3 regions of the Streptomyces sp. NPDC087845 genome follow, and region 1 is predicted to be linked to each of the others. Evidence: riboswitches for the same ligand, from Rfam matches in the RefSeq annotation. Region 1 holds a riboswitch; each other region holds the start of a gene.

Region 1 (7,065 bases):
CCGCCGACGAAGAGGCGCACGATGTGCGGCAGCATCAGGCCGACGAAGCCGATCGGTCCGGCCGCCGCGACCAGGACGCCGGTGACGAGGGACAGCATGATGAACATGCGGGTCCGGAACCGGGCCACGTCCAGTCCCATGGTCGTTGCCGCCTCTTCACCGGCGAGCAGCAGGTTCAGGTGCCGTGACTGCACCAGGAGGACGGCGATGCCGAGCAGCAGGGCCGCGCTGGGCAGCCACAACGTGCCCCAGTTGACACCGCCGAGGCCGCCGAGGGTCCAGGCGAGGACCGCGCGGGCCTCGTTGCCCCGGCCGGTGGTGAGCAGCAGCAGGTCCATCACCGCGGTGAGCACCGCCGCGGTCGCCACACCGGACAGCACGAGCCGCACCGAGGTGATGCGTCCGCCGGTGCGGGCGGTCGCGTACACCACCAGCAGCGAGCCCAGGGCACCGGCGAACGCGGCGGCCGACAGCGACACCGGCCCGAACACACTCACGCCGAAGACGATCACTGAGACCGCGCCGAGGGAGGCTCCGGAGGAGACGCCCAGCAGGTACGGCTCGGCGAGCGGGTTGCGGATCAGGGCCTGCATGGCGGTGCCCACCACCGCGAGTCCGGCCCCGGTCACGGCCCCGAGCAGCACGCGCGGTGCGCGCACGTCGAGGACGATCGTCTCCCGGGCCCGGGACCAGTCGGGATCCGTCCAGTCGGCGCCCAGGGCGTGCGTCACGATGCCCCACACCTGGCCGGGCGGCACGTGCACCGAGCCGATGGCCAGGCCGGCCGTGGCGGAGAGCACCAGCAGCAGCGCGAGGACGCCCAGCGTGAGCGCGAGGGCGGCGTCACCCGACCGGTTCATGCGGCGCCGGCGCCCCATCGCCGGCTCATCGCCGGCCTTCGCGGGTGCCTCCGTCACCGGAAGCTCTCGGGATGCAGGCCGCGGGCCAGGCCGTCGACCGCGTACGCCGACCGGATTCCGACCAGGGTCGCGGTCAGTGGCAGCACCACGAACCGTTTGTTCTTGACGGCGGGGACATCGGCGAGTGCGGGCTGCGAGAGCAGGAACTCCTTCTTCTGCCGGACGCTCCCGGAACCCGCGTAGTCGTAGATGGCGATGACCTCCGGCTTGCGGTCCACGACCTGCTCCCAGGAGACGTCGCCGAAGACGTCGTCGAGGTCCGCGAAGACGTTCCGGCCGCCGGCCAGCCGGATCAGCTCGCTGCCCAGGCCCTTGCCGCCCGCGGTGAAGGCCGTCTTGTCGCCGCTGTCGTACACGAAGACAGGCACTTCGGCGTCGTTCTCGACCGCCGTGGTGGCCTTGTCGATGCGTCCCTGGAGATCGGTCACCAGCTTGTCGGCGCGGCCCGGTATGCCGAAGATGCTGCCGACGGTGCGGATCTCGTCGTAGGTGTCGCTCATCGTCACCTGCTTCTTGCCGCAGTACTCGCGGTTGAGGTAGGTGTCGATGCCGGCGTCGGCGAACGCCTTGCGGGAACGGCCCTCGTTCTCGGCGAATGCGCTGCCGTAGCCGCCGTAGACGAAGTCCGGCTCCGCGTCGAGGACGGTCTCGAAGGAGGGCTCCTTCCTCGCCAGTTCGGGTATCGCCTCGAAGTCCTTCTTCAGTTCGGGCAGGACGGCCGAGTCGGGGAAGGCGGTGCCGACCATACGGTCCTTCAGGCCCAGGGCGAGCATCAGTTCCGCCGGGTGCTGATGGATGGTGACCGCGCGCGAGGGCGGTTTGACGTACGTCGTCCTCACGCCGCAGTTGTCGATGCTGACCGGGAAGCCCTCGGCCGGTGACGCGGTGGCCTTGGCGTCCCCGGTGGAGCCGTGGCCCGTGCCGCAGCCCGCGATCACCAGGGTGGTGGACAGGGTGACGGCTGCGGCGACGGCGCGCAGGGCACGACGGGGCCGGGCAGGGGGGAAGCAGGGGCGGCGAGGTATGCCGAAATACACGTAGAGCCTCCTGGGGAGTCCGCGCTCCTCAAAACGGGCCCGCGACAGGCCAGTGTCCTGACTCCCGGATCGACGCTCCCCCCGCCTTCCCGCGCCGGGCGCAGTGGCATGTCGAAAGGTTGTACTCCCCGGTCACAGTGGCGGGACCGTGCCGGATTCGCACCGGCTTCCTGTCTCCCGTCGCGGCGATGACCTGCCGATATTACGTTTCTTCGGGGCTGCCGCACAAAGGGCGCTCGTGTGAGTGATCGCACGTCGCCGGACCGATTCGGGTCCCCTGGGACCCCTTGCCCGCCTCGTGGCTCCTCGCTCACGCCCTCGGCATCCGGCTCGGACTCCTCGCCGCCCGGCCCCCACCGCCCGTCCTCGTGACAGCGGAGCCGCGGGCCGGGCAGCACGACGTGGACGGCTGTGCGCCGGCGAAGGCTCGGCGGACGGGCAGCGGCCGGTGGCCGAGGCGCCCCTGCCCCGCGCGGCGATGCCCGATGCGGCCATTGACCCTACGGTGGTGACATGGCGGTGATCAGCGGTTGGAGGCGGTGGACGCGGCCCCGGATCGGTGTGGTGGACGCACTGACCGTGGCTGCGCTGTTCGGGCTGGCGGTCGTGGCTTCCTCGGTCGTACCGCACCAGCACACGTTCTCCTTGCGGTGGCCCGCCGTGGTGCTGGCGGGTATCGGTTGCTCTGCGCTGGTATGGCGGCGGCATCACCCCTTCGGCGTACTGGCCGTCGCCATTGGCTGCGGGGTGGCCTTTCAGGTGCTCGGATTCCGCGAAAGCCCTCTGGTGATCAGCCCGGTCCTGGTGTCGGTCTACACCGTGGCCGCGCTGACCGACCGGCGTGCCGCCTGGACCGCGGCAACATTCTCGGCCGCCGTCCTGGTGGGCGCCGCCGTGGTGTGCGACCCGCGCGCATGGCTGGCCCCCGACAACGCGGCGATGCTGGCGTGGACGGCGCTGCCGGCTGCCGTCGGGGACGGAGTGCGTTCCCGACGCGCCTATGTGGCAGCCGTGGAGGAGCGGGCGGAACACGCGGAGCGCACGCGTGAGCAGGAGGCGCAGCAACGGGTGGCGGCCGAACGGGTGCGGATCGCGCGCGAGCTGCACGACATCGTCGCGCACCACATCGCCCTGATCAACGCTCAGGCGGGCGTGGCCGTGCATCTGGTGGAACGGCGGCCGGAGCAGATCGTGGCCGCCTTGGAGGACATCCGGGACACCAGCCGGTCCGCACTGGACGAGCTACGGGTGACCGTAGGGCTGCTGCGGCAGTCCGGCGATCCCGTGGCGCCGCGTGATCCGATGCCGGGCCTCGCGCGCGTACCGGCGCTCCTGGCGTCGTTCGAGCGCGCCGGTCTGGCCGTGAGCCATACCCGGCGGGGCATCGCCGAACCGCTGGCGCCGACGGTCGACCTGGCTGCGTACCGCATCGTCCAGGAGGCCCTGACGAACGTGCACAAGCACGCCGGTGCCGACCATGCCCGGTTGTTCCTGCACTACCGCCCCGAGCGGCTGACGATCACCGTCGAGGACGACGGACGAACCGGAGGGGACCACGCCCGTCCGGGGACGGGGCACGGACTGATCGGGATGCGCGAGCGCGCTGCCACGGTCGGGGGCTGGCTGCACGCGGGAGTGCGCCCGGAGGGCGGCTTCACCGTGACGGCCGAGCTTCCGCTGCGTCCCGGCCTGGTGATGGGAAAACCACCGAGGAGAGACGGGCATGACGGTTCGCGTACTGCTTGCCGATGACCAGGCCCTGCTGCGGGGCACCTTCAAGATGCTTTTCGACTCCACCGATGACATGGAGACGGTGGGGGAGGCGTCCAACGGGGAGGAAGCGCTGGAACTGGCGCGTACGGAGCGCCCCGATGTGGTCCTGATGGACATCCGCATGCCGGACATGGACGGCCTCGACGCCACCCGCCTCATCAGCGAGTCCGAGGACCTCACCGGGGTGAAGGTGCTCATCCTGACCACCTTCGAGGACGACGAGCACGTGGCCGAGGCCCTGCGCGCCGGTGCGAGCGGCTTTCTCGGCAAGGGGGCCCGGCCCGAGGAGCTTCTCGACGCCGTCCGCACGATCGCCGCCGGCGAGGCACTGCTGTCCCCGTCGGCGACGCGTGCGCTGATCAAGCGCTTCCTCGCGCAGCCGGACCCGTGCCCGGCGGGCGTGCACGAGCGGTTGGAGTGTCTGACGCGGCGGGAACGCGATGTCGTGGGGCTGGCGGCACTGGGGCTGTCGAACGACGAGATCGCGGAACGCCTCTTCGTCAGCCCGCTGACCGCCAAGACCCACGTCAACCGGGCCATGACCAAGCTGGCGGCTCGTGACCGGGCCCAGCTCGTAGTCATCGCCTATCAGTGCGGCCTGGTCAGTCCGGCAACGGAATCCGGGGACTCACAGGCGCCCCTGTAGTCGTCGGCGCGGTATGCGCGTGTCGTCGCGGTCGTAGCCGGTCGTGGCGGATACCGCAGCCGTGGTAGCCGGGAATCGCTGCGGGGGGACGACGCGCCGGGGGCCGTTCCTGGGCGAAGGTGGGAAGGCGAACGGAGGTTTCGCCATGATCGAAGCCCACTGCCCGATTGAGCGGTACAACGCCGAATCGACATCGATGACCGCGGTCCGCGCCGCAGCTTTCTCCGGCGGCCCGACGGTTCTGTTCGTGGCCGTCCCCGATCCGGCGGCGGCACCTCGGGCAGGCCGGTCACTCTCGCTGCGTGCGCAGCCGCCCGCCCCGGGCAGCGCCGCCCGGTCTCTCACCGTCGCGACGCCTGTTCCCGGAGGGAAGCGGCAGTCGCGGGCGGACGTCCCCGCCGATTCAGGGGTCACCCCCGGCGCGGAGCGCCGCTCCTCCGGATCCCGGGCGTCGCGCCTCGCGAAGGCACAGCGGCACACCGGCGCCCAACGGCGGCTACCGCGGGGCTGAAGGCGGCCCCGACGCCGAGGCACCCGCTCGGCGACCCGGCGTCGCCCACTCCGGGGCACTCACGCCCGAACCCCTGGCCCCGACGACCGCGTGACCGGCATCCCAGCTCAGGAAGGACACCCTCCCATGCTCACTGCAACCGAGAAGTACCGCACGATCGGTGAACGACCGGCCGAAGACCACGGCCTCAAGGCCCCCGCGGCCGACGAGGCGAGCACGGTGGGAACCCACCTGGAGACCTGCCCCACGTGCCGGGACGAGCACGACTGCGGTGCAGCCCTGCCCGTACACCTGTTCCTTCTCCGCGACGCCCTGGCCGCCAGTGCCGGCCGGCACCGGGGGACTCCCGAACACCGCCACGCGGCACCCTGCCGGCGCGGTCCGGCCCGTGCGGACGGGGCCACGCAGCTCACCCTGTCCCAGTGGGTCAGCAGGACCGCCAGGATCGGGGACGGGAGCTGACGTGAAAGCAACAGCGATCCCGGTCGTGCGGCCCGGCACCCGGTTTCCGGGCCGCACGACCGGACGCCGGCCGGTCACGAGGAGGGCCGGCCACGGAGATCCCTCTCGTGGCCGGCGGCGATGGCCGGCCTCCGGCCATGGGCGAGCCCGGCCCGCCCGAGCGGAGTACGCCGGTCGACCCGGCCACGCCGAGGCCGGCCGGTACCACCCCGGCCGCGAAGGCCCGGCATGCGGGCCGCGCGGCCGGTCGCGGCCGGCCTGCACGCGATCGGCCGCGCGATCGGCGAATGCCCCGGGCCGGCATGGCCGCCACGGCGTCCGGAGCCGGACGCGGCGGGGTGGCCGCCACCTGACCGGCGGACCCTCCACGCGTCTTGCGAACGTTTCGCCGCGGCCCGTTCCCGAGGGCGGGAGCGGGACGGCAACGGCGTGGCCCCGGGGCTCGGGTCACTTCTCCCAGCCGACCGTCTCCGGAAGCGGGCTGTAGAAGATGGTCGCGCCGACGTTGGCGAGGCCCTTCTTCACACCGAGGGGCCGCTGTAGAGCGGCAGGAAGGCGTACTGCTGGAGCGCCTTCTGCTCGACCTTGTTGACCGCTGCGGCCTGCTCGTCGAGGTCGGCGATCTCGCCGAGTACCTGGCGAGTCGGCCCGTCGGCTGAGGCGGGCAGGTACCGGACCGGTCGGCGTCACCGACTCCGGCCCGGACGAGCCGGAGTCGTGACCGGTCCGAGTCGGGGTTGCGCGCCGCACCCGGTCCGACGCTGTGCCCGGCCGGCAGGCTCTGGGGCCTGCCGACCAGGCGGGAGTCCGGTCCATGCCTTCTGGACGGGGCATGGGATGGAGCAGCAACTACCCAGGGCGCGCGACGACTTGCCCGGGGTTGAGGGAGTGGTCTTCCAGCAGAAGCCCGCCCACGTCGAGATGGTTCGCCACGGACCCGATGACGTACGCGCCGTCGCTCTCGCCCGGTGCCCGAATGGTGCACCGCAGCCCGTCGCCCGTTGCCGCGGTGGTCCGGTGGTGGAGGGTGGAGGCCGATGGCGTACTCCTCCATGCGACCGCTCCGGCGTATCGCGGCGGGACATGGAGAACGGCCGTCCGGGCACGGGCGGCCGTCCGGGCACGGCCGCCGGGCCGGATCAGGAAGCCCCCGGCGCGTCGTCCCAGGCCATCGAGCTCATCTTCCAGCCGGCGGGCGTCCGGACGAACTGAACGGTCTTGCGGCCGGAGCCCTCGAACCACTCGCCGTTGAGGAACCCGGACTTGCGGTACTCGCTGAACCGGTGCGCGACCGAGCCGAAGATTTCGGTACGCTCGGTGACCTCCCATTCGGAGAACTCCGTCAGCGTCCCATCGGTGAGGATCTTCTGCCGGGGCTCGATGAACGCGTCGAGGTCGTAGATCACCGGCTCGGCCCCGACGTTCTGGATGATCGTTCCCTGGGGGATGAACACCTCACGGACCACGTCGACGTTCGGCCGGGTGCCGCCGGTGTTGGTGAACGCGCCGAGGAAGGCGTGCATCAGCTCGTCGAGCTCGGCCTTGACGCCGGACGCGGGCACTCCCCACTCCTCGGCGAGGACCGACCAGACCTCGATGTCGTGCCGGATGCCCCGGTACGGAGAGTGCCGGCGCAGCACACCGTCGCGGTTCATGCCGAGCCGGCGCGCGGCCTCGATGCTGCGGGTGTTGCCCGCCGCGACCCACCACTCGACC
Region 2 (7,065 bases), on a different contig from region 1:
CCTCGACAGACCGTTCCGCTGAGGAAGGGCGGCTGGCCGGAAGTCGCCTTCGCCCTGTGCCCCGGCGGCATCGGCGCCGCCATCGTGCCGAGCCTGTGAATCCGGGCAGAAGTTACTGATGCCACGTATTGAGCAGCTGCTGCGCGGCCGGGTCTACAGCCTCGACTACCCCGACCCCGATCCGGGCCCGGGGGTGCGCTGGATGCAGACCATGGCGGCGTCGTCGTCCAGGCGCCCGCCCACATGGGCCAGAAGGTCGGCGCGCAGGTGGTGGATCAGGGCCTGGGGGCTGTGGTGTGCCTGCGAGGCGGCACGTTCGGCCAGCGGGTAGAAGACTCTGCCGGGGTCCCGGGCTTCTATCACGCCGTCGGTGTAGAGCAGCAGCAGGTCTGCGGGCTCCAGGGCGAAGGTGTCCACCTGGTACTGGGGTGTGGTCAGCTCGCCCAGGCCCAGTGGCGGCGCGGGGCGGGTGGCGTTGAGTGCGGTGACCTGTCCGTCGCGTAGTAGCAAGGGGGGCGGGTGACCGCAGCTGATCATCTCCACCTTCTCGCCTGCGTCGGGGATGTCGATGATTGCGGCGGTGATGAAGCACTCCCCTTCCTGCTCCGACTCGGTGGGTTCGACCATGCTCCAGCACACGCTGTTCTCCAGGTAGGCCATGAGGTCGGGCAGGGAGGATTGCCGGTGTGCGGCCGCCCGGAATGCGCCCAGCAGCAGCGCGGCGTCTCCGATCGCGGTCAGGCCCTTGCCCCTCGCATCCCCGATGATCAGCCTGGTACCGGCCGAGGTGCGAGTGGCCGCATACAGGTCGCCGCCGATCTGCGCCTGCTCCTCTGCCGCGAGGTACACCGAGGCCACCCGCAGTGGCCCGATCCGCCGCGGCAGCGGTCTGAGCACCGCTCGCTGCGTGGCCTCCGACACCGTCCGTACCTGCGCCAGCTCACGGCCGTACCGATCCCGCAGCAACCGGAACACCGTCACAATCGCCGAGACCACCACCACGGCGATGATCTGCGCACCGATGCTCTCCGTGGTCAGGATGCGGAGCCCTACGCCGACGCCGAACAGGGCCCCCACAGCGATGACTCCGACCACGGCGGTCAGGAGGGGGCCGGCGAAAGAGGCGGTGAGCGCGGGTGCCACGATCAGCAGGGGGCCCAGCGGCACGTCGGGCCCGGTCGTTGCATCGGCCAGCACGATGGCTGTGATCAGAGCGAGCGGGATCGCCAGCAGGGCGTCTCTGGCCTGCCAGGAATGTTGGCGGAACGAGAGCCGCCGCCATATACCCATACGCCTGAATTTTACCTTACAAGGGCGACCACAACGGCGCGGCAAGGCGCCAATGAGCGGCACACACACCGTGCTCCACGACCTTCACGGCCTGATCGAAGCCGAACTTCCCCTGAACCGCGCTCCTACGAAGCGCTCGTCACCGCCGTGCTCGCGTGGGAGAACCCGCACCTCGAACCCCGCGACTACGAACAGATCGCCCTCCAGCCGACCGGTCACGCCCGCGCGATCGCCGCCGACGGGCAGCGCCACGCCACTGCCCTGCCGAAGAACGGCCGCGGCGCCCATGCCGAAATCGTCCTCCGCGAAGCCGCCGGACGCCTGTCCGCACCGCTGGATCCGCCCGGTGTACGAACCGCGTAGACCGGCGCGAACGCGGAGGTGTCGGCCACAGCGCTGTCGGCGCGGCGGGGGAGGGGAGGGCGGACGAGGGCATCGCCGGGGATGCAGACCACGGCGCGGCCATCAGGGATACGCCGGGGATACGGCCCGACGAGCTCACGGGGGTACGGCCCGACGAGATACGGCAGGGGATTCCGTTACCCGGGAAACGGCGGCCATTCGTGTGACAGACCGGTATTTGTGTGACCACGCCGTTTGGCACGGGAAAGCATGGCTACCGGACACCAACACGCGTGCCCGTTCAGCGACCGGTCTGATGCCGCCCCTTGCGCACCTCGGACCGGGCGAAGGGAGCAACGCAGATGATTGCTGTGCGACGCGTGGCCGCTGCCACGATGCTGGCAGCGCTGGCCGGCATATCCGCGCCTTCCGCGTTCGCGGCGGCCGCGGCCACCGATGACGCGCCTTTCCTGAAGGCGATCCATCAGGGAAACCTCGCCGAGATCGCAGCCGGACAGGACACGGGCAAGAACGCCACAACGGCGTGTGTGAAGACGGTCGGCGCCACACTGGTGCGCGACCACAGGAGGCTGGACGCCGACGTCAAGGCGCTGGCGGGCAAACTGCACGTTACTCTGCCGGCCGGGCCCTCCCCGGCGCAGGAGCAGGCATTGGCCGCCGTGCGGGCCAAGGCGGGTACGAGCACGTACGACGTCGCGTGGCTGAACACCGAGGCCACCGGGCACGTGGAAGCGCTGGCCCTGATCGACCAGGAAATGGGAACGGGGAGCAACGCCGAGGTCAAGGCGGCCGCCCGGGCGGCCCGCCCCGTGGTGGCGAGACACCTGGAACTGCTCCGGGACTGCAAGGCGGAGATCGACAGGTCGTGATCCCCACGGGCACCGGCGGCGGCCTCGGCGGCGATGACCACCGCACCAGCCGGACCCGCGCACCGGCGTTGGGCGCCGGAGAAGCCGCGGCCCCCGGTGGCGGTCGCAGTGGAGACACCCCCGAGCGCCGCTGACGGATCGCCAGGACAGGCCCCTGGTTTCGCGGGGTCTTCACCAGGGATGCGGGACGTGCGCGTCGGCCGTGGGCCGGATGGCGGTCACAGGCCGGCGCGCATCGGGGTCCCATCTGTACCGCCCACTCCAGCCCAAGGCCGGCCAACTGTTGTGTCCAGGAACGGCTTTTCTGGTCAATGGGGGGTCTGTCAAACGAACGGCCCTGTCTCACATTCGGTGGTGACGGAGGGTGTCGGTTTGCCGTTGACGTGATGTGCGTGATGTCAACGAGCTTGTAGATGTGGTGTTTTCGGGGCTGTCGCCGCTGGTCATCGAGGCCGTTTCCGACGAAGGCGAGGGGATTGTGGTGCGGGCTCGGACGCCGGAGGACCCGGTGCCGTGTCCGGGTTGCGGAGCGCCGTCCGGGCGGGTGCATGGCTCTCACCTGCGGACGGTGGCCGATGTGTCGGTGGACGGGCGGCGGGTGATGGCCCGAGTGCGGGTGCGGCGCCTGGTGTGTCCCACGCACGGCTGCCGCCACACCTTCCGCGAACAGGTGCCCGGGGCGCTGGAGTGGTACAGCGCCGCACTACCCGTCCGACCAGGCAAGTCAAGGCCGTGGTCGAGGAGTTAGCGGGCCGGGCGGGTGCACGCTTGCCGGCGATACCCGCGATGGGCGTCTCTCGTCACACTGCCCTGCGCGCCCTGATGCGCATCCCGTTGCCCACCGGGCGGGTGCCCCCGCGTGATCGGCGTCGACGACTTCGCGCTGCGTCGGCGGCATCGCTATGCCGCCGTCGTGATCGACGCCGAGACCCATGAGCGGATCGACGTGCTGCCCGACCGCACGGCCGACACCCTGGAGGCACGGCTGCGCGCCCATCCGGGCGTCGAGGTCGTGTGCCGCGACGGCTCGGCCACCTACGCCCAGGCCATCCGCCGTGCCCTGACCGACGCGGTGCAGGTTGGTGATCGCTGGCATCGGTGGCACAACCTGTGCGAGGCCGACCTGAGCGAGGTGAAGGCGCACAGTAGCTGCTGGGCCACCGTGCTGGACGCGCCCCTGGATGACGGGCCCCGCGCCCAGACCACCCTGGAGCGCTGGCACCAGGTCCACGACCTGCTCGACCAGGGCGCGGGCCTGCGGAGATCCGAGGGTGGTCGGGCGCTGTCGATCGGCGGAAGTGTCACGGTGACCCAGTCCGCGTCGGTACTTACAGCCGTTTCTGGCGGCTGCGAATGTGCGTCGGTCGGGCATCGGCGGACGCGGGGGTCTCGATGCCGCTGTCGGTCTCTCGCGTGTGGTGCAGGTGGGTGCGAGTCATCGCACGGAGGCCGTGTGCCGAGTTGGGGAAGCCTTGCCCTCCGTGCTCGTGCGGCGCCGCTTCGCGGCCCGCGGCAGTCACATGAGTGAACCTGCGGATATGTGAGCACCGGGCACGACAATGTGGCGCGCATGACCTGTCTCCGGTCCCCGTAAGTGCGGTGTCCCGGTTGGGAGGCCGGGCTGTCTTGGCCGGCATAGGCAGGCACGTCACGTTGGCCTCTGGTGACATTCCGTCGATCGGCAATAGCATGCGAGTGCTTCGGCGTTCTCGGAGCGACAACTCAATGCGTGCGCGCTCAGGGGGAAGCCGGTGGGAATCCGGCGCTGACCTGCAACCGTGTGTGGCCCGTCCGGGCCGCGAGTCGGAGAACCCGGTGCGTGACGTGCACCGCTTCCCACTGTCATGGTCTGCAGCGTGAAGCCCGCAGCACCGCTCTCGTGCGTCTCACCGTCCGTTCAGCGGACGGCTGCGCCAGGCAGCGGTCTGTCGGCCGGGGCGGCAGACGACCCATACCAGGAAGGCACTTCCGTGCACCTGATATCCGCCCGCCGTACCCTTGTTGCCTCGGCCGCCCTCGGCCTGGCTCTCACCTCCGCTCCCGGTGTCGCTCACGCGCAGGGCACGGCCTCGACGAACGCCGCCGTCAAGGTGACTGTGACCGTGAAGGGGCCGGACGGGCGTCTCTTCAACGGAAAGATCAAGACCAAGGGACACGACGTGACCACCGCCACCGGTGGTACGCACAGATGCGACGGCACCAACGGGGGAGCTCAGCCGAGCGCCGTCCCCACACCGACCGCGGCCCTCGACGACGCTGCCCGCAAGAGACACTTCACCTGGGACGGTGCCTGGTATGCCTCGTTCGACGACTTCTCGGTCGACACCATCAAGAACGTCAGTGGTGGAGGTGTTGCCTACTGGAACATCTCCGTCAACGGCACGCCGACCCCTGTCGGCGGATGCCAGTTCAAGCTGAATGCCGGGGACAAGGTCACCTTCACCTGGACCACCTTCTAGAACGGTCTCGCCTCGTCCGCTGTGACCGCCGCCCCGGCCCGCACGCCGTGCAGCACATGTGCCAGTATCTCGGCTCCGCGCACGACCCGCGGGCCGGGGCGGTTGAAGTAGGCGGGGCCGTCCAAGACCCAGACGCTGCCCGCCTGAACGGCGGGCAGGTCGTCCCAGCCGGGGAGTGAAGTGAGCGCATCCCTTTCTCTCAGGGTGCGTTCCGGCGGGAAGCCGCACGGCATCACGAGGAGCACGTCCGGACGCGCAGCGCGTACCTGATCCCACGTCATGGGCTCGGTGTGCTCGCCCGGCTCCGCCAGCAGCGCCTCGCCCCCGGCACAAGTGATCTGCTCGGGCACCCAGTGACCCGCAGGCCACAGTGGATCGAGCCATTCGACGGCCACAACCCGAGGCCGGGGGCGGCCCGCGACCAGCCCGGACACCTCGTACAGGCGACGGCGCAAGGCGGCCTGGCTCTGCTCGGCCCGGTCACGGACCCCGAGCAGCTCACCAACCGTCACCAGGCAGTCCAGTACGTCCGAGAGTGTCCGGGGCTCCAGGCTGAGCACCCGGGTCTCGGTGTCCATGACCCGGACCGCCTGGCTGACGCGCTCGTAGGAGACGGCGCACACGTCACACAGGTCCTGGGTCAGCACCACGTCCGGTGCCAGAGCGGCCAACGCCTCGGTGTCCAGCGTGTAGAGGGACGAGCCCGAGTGCGCCGAGCCGCCGACCGCGTCCGAGATCTCCCTGCTGCTCATCTCGTCCTGCGCGAGGTCCGCGCCGGTGACCACCGGAACGGACCGCACGTCCTGGGGCGGCCAGTCGCACTCGTGCGTCCGGCCGACCAGCTGTCCGGCCAGTCCGAGCTCGGCCACGATGTCGGTCGCGGCCGGGAGGAGGGAAACGATGCGCATGTCCGTGACTGTAGACCGCTCTGCGGCGACCGGGCTGCTGTGTGGCCCGGTCGCCGCAGAGCGGACGTCGATCATTTGGGAAGGTCAGGCACCCCAGCGCAGGGCGATCGTGTCACCGGCGTTGATCACCTTTTCGCGGGTGGCCGTGGCGAAGGAGGAGCCGTCGACGCCGGCCTTCCAGGTGTTCGAGCCGCTGTTCGCCTTGCCGTTGAGGGCGGTGATCGTGCCTGTTCCCGAGGAGGGGGTCACGCCGCTCACGCAGCCGGACGGGGTGGCGGCGCTCGCGGCAGCGTCCAGCACGGCGCCGAGCGTCGTGGTGGTATCGGTGGGGGTGAAGGCGACGGAACACGCCTTCAGGTTGCCCGCGCCGTCGTCCACGGTCAGGGCCAGTTTCGTGGCGGTGCCTGAGGTGAAGGTGCTCTGCGCCACCCACTGGGGTGCGCCGCTGGTGGCGGGAACCGGGGGAGTCGCGGTGAAGCCGCCTCCCGCGACGGCGCGCAGTCCGTCGATGGATGCGTAGGCGGAGGGTGTGGTGTCGCTGGGCAGGTACTTGAAGCCGCCGCCGGGGTTGAATTGCTGGGTGATGAGGAAGTCGACGGGGGTCTTGCCGGCGGAGGTGAGGAAGTCGCCGGTCTGCGGGTTGATGCCGCAGGCGTTCAGGCCGGATACGGCCCAGCCGTTGGAGTCGGTGTTGACGCCGAACATCGCGTTGAAGGCGCCGCTGGTGGGCACCAGTTTGCTCTTGAGGAACGCCTTGGCCTGGGTGATGTCGGTGTCGGTGTTCGGTACGCCGGAGACGCAGAGTGCGGCCAGGGCGGCGCCGGTCATGTCGATGTCGCTCGTGGCGGCGAGCTGGGTGGGGTTGCCCTCGGCCTTGCTGAAGTTCCAGCCGCCGTCGTCGTGCTGGTTGGCGCGGATGCGGGTGATGAGCGAGTCGCGCAGGGACTGGGGTATGCGCTGGGCACCGGCCTGGGTCTTGGCGCCGCCGAGGGCGAGGGCGGCGAAGACGGTGCCGTTGAAGTTGGCGGACGGTCCGAAGTAGCCGGGCTCGGCGTTCTGCCAGTAGCTGTAGATGTCGGCAACCAGGTTGCGGGAGGCCGAGACGCGGGACGGGTCGATTCCGGCGGCGTAGGCGTTGAGGGTCGCACGTTCGTAGTCCGTGACCACCGGAGTCGC
Region 3 (7,065 bases), on a different contig from region 1:
GCGCCCTGGGCAGCCTGCACACCTTCCAGGGCCGTTCGTCCGCCCGCACCTGGCTGCTGACCATCGCCCGCAGAACGGTGATCGACAGCCTCAGACGCACCGCGGCCCGCCCGCGCCTCGCCGATGGCGAGGACTGGCAGACGGCGGTCGAACACGCCCAGCCCCGCCATCTGCCCGGCTTCGAGGAAGGCGTGGCGCTGACGGAGCTGCTGTCCTCGCTCGCACCCGAGCGCCGGGAGGCCTTCGTCCTCACTCAGGTCCTCGGCCTGGAGTATGCGGAAGCGGCCTCGCTCTGCCGTTGTCCGGTGGGCACGGTCCGTTCCCGGGTGGCGCGCGCCCGGATCGCACTGGCGGAACTGCTCCTCGCCGCCGAGCACGGGTCCGACGGCGAAGCCGGCTCAGCCGCCGTCGCCGGCGCGGGCCGTCCAGCGTTCCTCGACCTTCGCGATCCTCCAGTACGCCAACGCCACCGCCCACACCAGCACGAAGAGTCCGACGATCAGGTAGCCGACGTTGCCCAGGTCGAGGCCGGAGATCCAGCTCGTGACCGAGTCCCGGAGATCGAGCTTGTCGTGCAACACGGTGACCAGCTCGATCGTGCCGATGAGAAAGGCGACCGCGATCGACAGGCCCGTGATGGCGAGGTTGTAGAAGACCTTGCGCACGGGGTTGGAGAAGGCCCACTGGTAGGCGAAGTTCATGAACGTCCCGTCGAGCGTGTCGAACAGGCTCATCCCGGCGGCGAACAGCAGCGGCAGGCACAGGATCGCGTACCAGGGCAGACCGGCTGCGGCGCCGCTGCCCGCCATGACCATCAGGGTGACCTCCGTGGCGGTGTCGAAGCCGAGACCGAAGAGGAAGCCGAGCGGATACATCTGGCCGGGCCGGGTGACGGACCGGGTGAACCGGCCGAGGATCCGGTTCATGAACCCTCGCGAGTCCAGGTGCTGCTCCAGCTCGGCCTCGTCGAAGCGGCCGGCGCGCATCGCCCTGAACACGCGCAGAATGCCGGCGAGCGCGACCAGGTTCAATGCGGCGATCAGGTAGAGGAAGGACCCGGAGACGGTCGTGCCGACCACACCCAGCACCTGGTGCGCGCCCGAATCCTCGTTGATCAGTACCCCCGCGAGGCGCGCTCCCCCGGCGACCAGTGCCGCCATGGCGATGACCACGCTGGAGTGTCCGAGGGCGAACCAGAAACCGACCGACACGGGCCGCTTGCCGTCGGCCATCAGTTTGCGGGTCGTGTTGTCGATGGCGGCGATGTGGTCGGCGTCGAAGGCGTGCCGCATGCCGAGCGTGTAGGCGGTGATCCCCAGCCCGATGCCGAACGCCTTGGAACCGACCTGGTAGTGCTCCGGCACGACCAGCAGGAACAGCACTCCGAACGCCACCACGTGCAGAGCCGCAATCACCGCCAGCAGCCCCGCGGTACGGATGGTGTCCTCGCGCCGCCATGTGAACACGGCGGAGTCGGGCAGGGTCATGCGGTCACGCTCCAGCACCTCGTGGATGACTTCGTGAGATGCCGTGGCCGGTCTCCTGGCTGACGGGTTCGCTCGCGCTCGTGCCCGCCCCTGCCTTCCCGGCCGCGCTCTGCGGCCAGTGGCGTCAGTGGGACGGATACTCCCCGATCACAGTGGCGAGGGCCGCTCCGGCCTGAGACTCCTGGAGTCTTTCACCGGTCTTCCCGAACACCACGGCGCGCCCACTCTAGGTTCCCGCGAACGGCGCCTACAAGTCCCGCCTACAAGTCCGGTGGCGTGCGCGGCGGTTCCCCCCCGAGACGTGACCGCGGCCTCCGGGGAGGGAATGGCCCGGGGAACGCCCTCCATTCCCTCGGCGCGGAGGGCGCGGAGGGCGTGGAGGGCGCGGAGGGTCAAGTCCCCTTCCCGGCATACCGGAGCTCGTGACGCAGGACGCCGCCCTGGCGCACGGCCCCGTCGTGGCAGCGGATTAAATCGCACGCCACGGGCGTTGTTCCTGTTCAGCGCCGATTCGTAGAAGAGTGGAAGAATCGGGCAGATCTGGAGGCATGGCTGTGCACGGTGAGTACAAGGTCCCGGGCGGGAAGCTCGTCGTCGTCGATCTGGACGTCGAGGGCGGGGCGTTGCGCAACGTACGGGTGGCCGGGGACTTCTTCCTGGAACCGGACGAGGCGATTCTCGCGATCGACGCGGCGCTCGAAGGTGCCCCGGCCCACACCGACACCGCCGGGCTCGCCGCCCGGATCGACGCGGCCCTGCCCCCCTCGACCGTGATGCTGGGCCTCAGCTCCGAGGGCGTCGCCGTCGCCGTACGCCGGGCCCTCGCGCACGCCACCGAGTGGAGCGACTACGACTGGCAGCTCATCCACGAGGCGCCGCAGCCCCCCGCGCTCCACATGGCCCTCGACGAGGTCATCACCGCGGAGGTCGCCGCCGGCCGGCGCCCGCCGACGCTCCGGGTCTGGGAATGGGACTCCCCCGCCGTCATCATCGGAAGCTTCCAGTCCCTGCGCAACGAGGTCGACCCCGCCGGTACGGACCGCCACGGGGTCACCGTCGTCCGCCGCATCTCGGGAGGCGGAGCCATGTTCGCGGAGCCGAGCAGCACCATCACGTACTCCCTCGCCGTGCCCCAGTCCCTCGTCTCGGGCCTTTCCTTCGCCGACAGCTACGCCTACCTCGACGACTGGGTCCTCGAAGCTCTCGGCGACATGGGTATCAAGGCCTGGTACCAGCCGCTCAACGACATCGCGACCGAGATCGGGAAGATCGCCGGAGCCGCCCAGAAGCGCGTCGTGGGTCCCGACGGCGGGCCCGGCGCCGTGCTGCACCACGTGACGATGTCCTACGACATCGACGCCGACAAGATGCTCGACGTCCTGCGCATCGGCAAGGAGAAGATGTCCGACAAGGGCACCAAGAGCGCCAAGAAGCGTGTCGACCCGCTCCGCCGGCAGACGGGTCTGCCGCGCGCAACCGTCATCGACAACATGATCGACTCCTTCCGGAAGCGCCACGGCCTCACCCGCGGCCGGGTCACCCCCGAGGAGATGGCCCGGGCCGAGGAACTCGTACGCACCAAATTCGGTACGGCCGAGTGGACGGCGCGAGTGCCGTAGCCCCTGGGGCCGCGGCGCGGACAACCGCTCTCGGGGCGGTGGGCCCGGGACGCCCGCCATGCCGCGGCCACCCGGCGTTCATGTCGTCCGGAGACGATGCGCCGGATCGATCGGGCTCCACGGGACGGAGCGAAGAACGCATGAAACGCCTCGCCTCCACCGCCGCCCTGGCCCTCGTGGTCTCCGCGGTCCTGGGCGTCTCCCAGCCTGCTCAGGCCGGTCCCCGGCCGTCGGGTCCGCCGGGGCCGGGCTTCTATTCCACGAAGACCCCGTACGAACCACGGCAGGACGCCCGGACATACCGGTCGGCGCCCAAGGGCTTCGTTCCGGTGTTCACCGAGAGCGTCTCGCGCCACGGCTCGCGCACGTCGACCAGCAGCGAGGACGGGGACCTGATCCTCCAGCTGTGGGACAAGGCCGCGAGCGAGGGGGAACTCACCGGGCGCGGCAAGCACTTCGGCCCCGAGGTGCGGTCGCTCCTCGACGCGATGGAGAAGGCCGGGTACGGGAACCTCAGCGGCCGGGGCAAGCGGGAGATCCAGGCCACGGCGGTGCGGATGCATCAGCGCCTTCCCGGGCTGTTCCGGCAGATCGCCAAGGACTCGGAACCCATCGACGTGGTCAGCTCCGGCAAGGACCGCGCCGTCGACAGCGGCAGTCTCTTCGCCGCCGCGCTCGCCGGCGCCGACCCGGCCCTGAAGCCGCTCATCGGCCCGGCCAGGACCGACAAGGACCTGCTCTACTTCCACAAGGCCGACGGCGGTGCCGCGTACCGCGACTACCTCGCGAACGACCAGCGCCTCGCGGCCACCCTCAAGAAGATCACCGATCAGCCCGCCACCCACCGTGCGGCCCGCAACGTACTGGAGAGGATCTTCACCCCCGCCTTCGTGCAGCGGATCTCCGCCGGGGAGTTCTCCTCGATCGGCACCGGCATCGATGCGGCCGAAGCGGTCTACAACCTCTACAGCATCGCCCCGACCATGAGCGACGAGGGCACCTGGCGGATGCGGCGCTACATCGCCCCGCGCGACGCCGCCTGGTTCGCCTACCTCGACGACGCCGAGGACTTCTACGAGAAGGGGCCCGGCTTCGCGGACAGCGACATCACCTACCGGATGGCGGACGTTCTGCTCGACGACTTCTTCGAGCAGGCCGAGGCCACGCGGGCGGGGACCGGCGACGTGGGCGCGGAGCTGCGCTTCACCCACGCCGAGGAGATCATTCCGCTCGCCGCGCTGATGGGGCTGCCCGGCTCCACGGAACCGGCCGCCGCACGCCCCTACACCTACGCCGACAACCCGTGGCGGGGTGCTTCGGTGGCTCCGATGGCCGCGAACATCCAGTGGGACGTGTTCCGGAAGGACGACACCTACCTGGTCCGGATGCTCTACAACGAGAAGGAGACCGCGTTCAAGCGGGGCTGCGAGCCGGTTGCGAAGGGCAGCCCCTTCTACGACCTCGACGAGCTCAGGCGCTGCTTCGGTCGCACGGCCTCCTGACGAACGGGGCGCGTCGTACGTCCGGTCGGCGGGTGGCCGGGAACCCCTGACGGCGTGGCACGCCCCGTCCGTGCCCTGGGTCCGTGCCCCGTGTCCGTACCCCGTGTTCGTGCCCCGTGTCCGTACCCCGCGACCCCGGCAAGGGGCGTACCGAGGCTTCAGGCCCCCGTCGCCGGGAGTTCCTGTTCGGTCCAGATGATCTTGCCTTCGGGTGTGTAGCGGGTACCCCAGCGGCGGGTGAGCTGGGCGACGAGGAAGAGACCGCGCCCGCCCTCGTCGGTCGTCCTGGCGTGCCGCAGCCGGGGGGAGGTGCTGCTGCCGTCGGAGACCTCGCAGATCAGGACGGACTGGCGCAGCAGCCGCAGCCGGATCGGTCCGGTGGCGTAGCGCACCGCGTTGGTGACCAGTTCGCTGACGATCAGTTCGGTCGTCATCTCCATCTCCTCCAGGCCCCAGGCCCTCAGCAGGCGCGCGGTGCGGGCCCGGACGCCGGCGACGGCGGCCGGATCGGGGGGCACGTCCCAGGAGACGACGTGGTCGGCGCTCAGCTCGTGGGTGCGGGCGAGCAGCAGGGCGACGTCGTCGGGCTGCGGTACGGGGAGCAGTTGCTCGACGACCGTCGCGCACAGTGCGTCGAGGGGGAGGCCGCGCTGGGACAGGGCGGCGCCGAGGCGGGACATGCCGAGATCGATGTCCCGGTCCCTGCCTTCGATGAGGCCGTTGGTGTAGAGGCCGATGAGACTGCCTTCCGGCAGCACGATCTCCGCGGTCTCGAAGGGCATACCGCCCAGGCCGAGCGGGGGGCCTGCGGGCAGTTCGGGGAAGCTGACGCACCCGTCCGGCGCGACGACGACGGGGGGCGGGTGGCCGGCGCGTGCCATCGTGCAGAGCTGGGTGACCGGGTCGTAGACCGCGTACAGACAGGTGGCGCCGAGGACGGTCGTGCCGCTCTCCCCGCCGTCGGGTTCCTCGTCGCTCAGGCGGATCACGAGATCGTCGAGGTGGGCCAGCAGTTCGTCGGGGGGAAGGTCCATGTCGGCGAGGGTGTGCACCGCGGTGCGGAGCCTGCCCATGCTCGCGGCGGCGCTGATGCCGTGGCCGACGACATCGCCGACGACCAGGGCGACCCGGGCGCCGGAGAGCGGGATCACATCGAACCAGTCGCCCCCGACACCGTCCTTGGCGTCCGCCGGGAGGTACGAGGAGGCCACGTCCAGGGCCATCCCGCCGGGCAGTGTGTGCGGGAGCAGGCTGCGCTGGAGGGTCAGCGCCGCCGCGTGCTCGCGGGTGTAGCGGCGGGCGTTGTCCACGCACACCGCCGCCCGCGCCACCATTTCACGGGCCGGCAGCACGTCGTCGGGTTCGAAAGGGACCAGGTTCACCGTGCGCACGAAGGTGGTCAGGCCGAGCACCGTGTCCCGGGCCCGCATGGGTACGGCGATGAGGGAGTGGAGGCCGAAGTCGCGGATGGACGCCGCCCTGGCGGGCTGTTCGACCGCCCACAGCCGCCTGACGGACTCGAGGACCGGGATCAGAACGGGTTCGCCGTCCCTGAGGAACCGGACGCCGTGGGGCGGGGGTACGGAGTCCACGAGCTCCCCGACCCGGTAGACCGCCTCCGGACAGCCCTCTCGCACCGAGCTCATCCCCACGCGGCGCAGCTTCGGCCGGCCCGACGTGCTGTCGGTACCGGGGCGGGCGGCTCCCGTACCCGAGGGGCCCGAGGCGGCGAAGCCCGGACCCGCAAGGGCGGAAGCGGGAAGGCCCGTAGCGGAAGGACCCGTGCCGAGGGGCCACGGGCCGGGCTCCTCCGGGCTGGCGACCGGCTCCAGCAGGTCGACGACGACGAAGTCGGCGAACCGCGGCACCGCGAAGTCGGCCAGCTCCTGAGCCGTGCGCATCACGTCCAGGGTGGAGCCGATGCTGGCCCCGGCGTCGTTGACCAGGGCCAGGCGCTGCTGGGCCTTCCACCGGTCGGTGACGTCCAGGACCATGTAGCAGATGCCGGTGACGGTGTCGCCGCCGTTGGTCAGCGGAAAGAACGAGGTGGAATAGGCGCGCTCACGGTGCGGATCGGCCCAGCTCCAGCCTCGGTACTCGTAGTCGATGACGGGGACGCCGGTGTCCAGCACTCCGCGCATCAGGGTCTCTATGGCGTCGGCCTGCAGTCCCGGGAGCACTTCGGTCATCCGGCGGCCCACACGCTGTTCGCGCGGGATGCCGCCGATGCGCTCCAGGGTGTCGTTCACCCAGACGTAGCGCAGCTGCGGGTTCATCACCGCCATTCCGATCGGTGAGCTGGTCAGGAAGGCGTCGAGCACGGACTGCCCGACCGCCCACTCCGGTCTGCGTTCGCGCCCGGAGACCAGGAAGCACTCCCGGCCGTCCAGGTGGAACGCGGCCGAGACCCGCAGATCCACGGTGACCCGCTGCCCGTCGCGCCGCCGCACGTCGGCG

The links. A riboswitch is a leader RNA that binds a small molecule or an ion and turns the genes downstream of it on or off. The one in region 1 is predicted to bind cobalamin.
Region 2: linked by a shared signal. The riboswitch ahead of ACIOMQ_RS24090 (DUF4430 domain-containing protein) and the one ahead of ACIOMQ_RS17525 (ABC transporter substrate-binding protein) in region 1 are both predicted to bind cobalamin.
Region 3: linked by a shared signal. The riboswitch ahead of ACIOMQ_RS09285 (HoxN/HupN/NixA family nickel/cobalt transporter) and the one ahead of ACIOMQ_RS17525 (ABC transporter substrate-binding protein) in region 1 are both predicted to bind cobalamin.

What each region holds. Positions count from the first base shown of each region.
Region 1 covers NZ_JBIUVC010000006.1:145,397-152,461, forward strand. The annotation lists gene ACIOMQ_RS17520 (FecCD family ABC transporter permease) at 1-878, opposite strand, end outside; gene ACIOMQ_RS17525 (ABC transporter substrate-binding protein) at 914-1,957, opposite strand; cobalamin riboswitch at 1,987-2,169, opposite strand; gene ACIOMQ_RS17530 (sensor histidine kinase) at 2,471-3,709, shown strand; gene ACIOMQ_RS17535 (response regulator transcription factor) at 3,681-4,376, shown strand; gene ACIOMQ_RS17540 (zf-HC2 domain-containing protein) at 5,014-5,349, shown strand; gene ACIOMQ_RS17545 (GNAT family N-acetyltransferase) at 6,489-7,065, opposite strand, start outside.
Region 2 covers NZ_JBIUVC010000009.1:284,581-291,645, reverse strand. The annotation lists partial or broken gene ACIOMQ_RS24115 (DoxX family membrane protein) at 1-99, shown strand, start outside; gene ACIOMQ_RS24110 (SpoIIE family protein phosphatase) at 166-1,290, opposite strand; gene ACIOMQ_RS24105 (hypothetical protein) at 1,438-1,653, shown strand; gene ACIOMQ_RS24100 (DUF4142 domain-containing protein) at 1,995-2,522, shown strand; partial or broken gene ACIOMQ_RS24095 (ISL3 family transposase) at 2,941-3,780, shown strand; cobalamin riboswitch at 4,229-4,357, shown strand; gene ACIOMQ_RS24090 (DUF4430 domain-containing protein) at 4,493-4,981, shown strand; gene ACIOMQ_RS24085 (cobalamin-binding protein) at 4,978-5,889, opposite strand; gene ACIOMQ_RS24080 (hypothetical protein) at 5,974-7,065, opposite strand, start outside.
Region 3 covers NZ_JBIUVC010000003.1:5,474-12,538, forward strand. The annotation lists partial or broken gene ACIOMQ_RS09280 (sigma-70 family RNA polymerase sigma factor) at 1-374, shown strand, start outside; gene ACIOMQ_RS09285 (HoxN/HupN/NixA family nickel/cobalt transporter) at 399-1,487, opposite strand; cobalamin riboswitch at 1,515-1,717, opposite strand; gene ACIOMQ_RS09290 (biotin/lipoate A/B protein ligase family protein) at 2,042-3,106, shown strand; gene ACIOMQ_RS09295 (histidine-type phosphatase) at 3,247-4,608, shown strand; gene ACIOMQ_RS09300 (SpoIIE family protein phosphatase) at 4,767-7,065, opposite strand, start outside.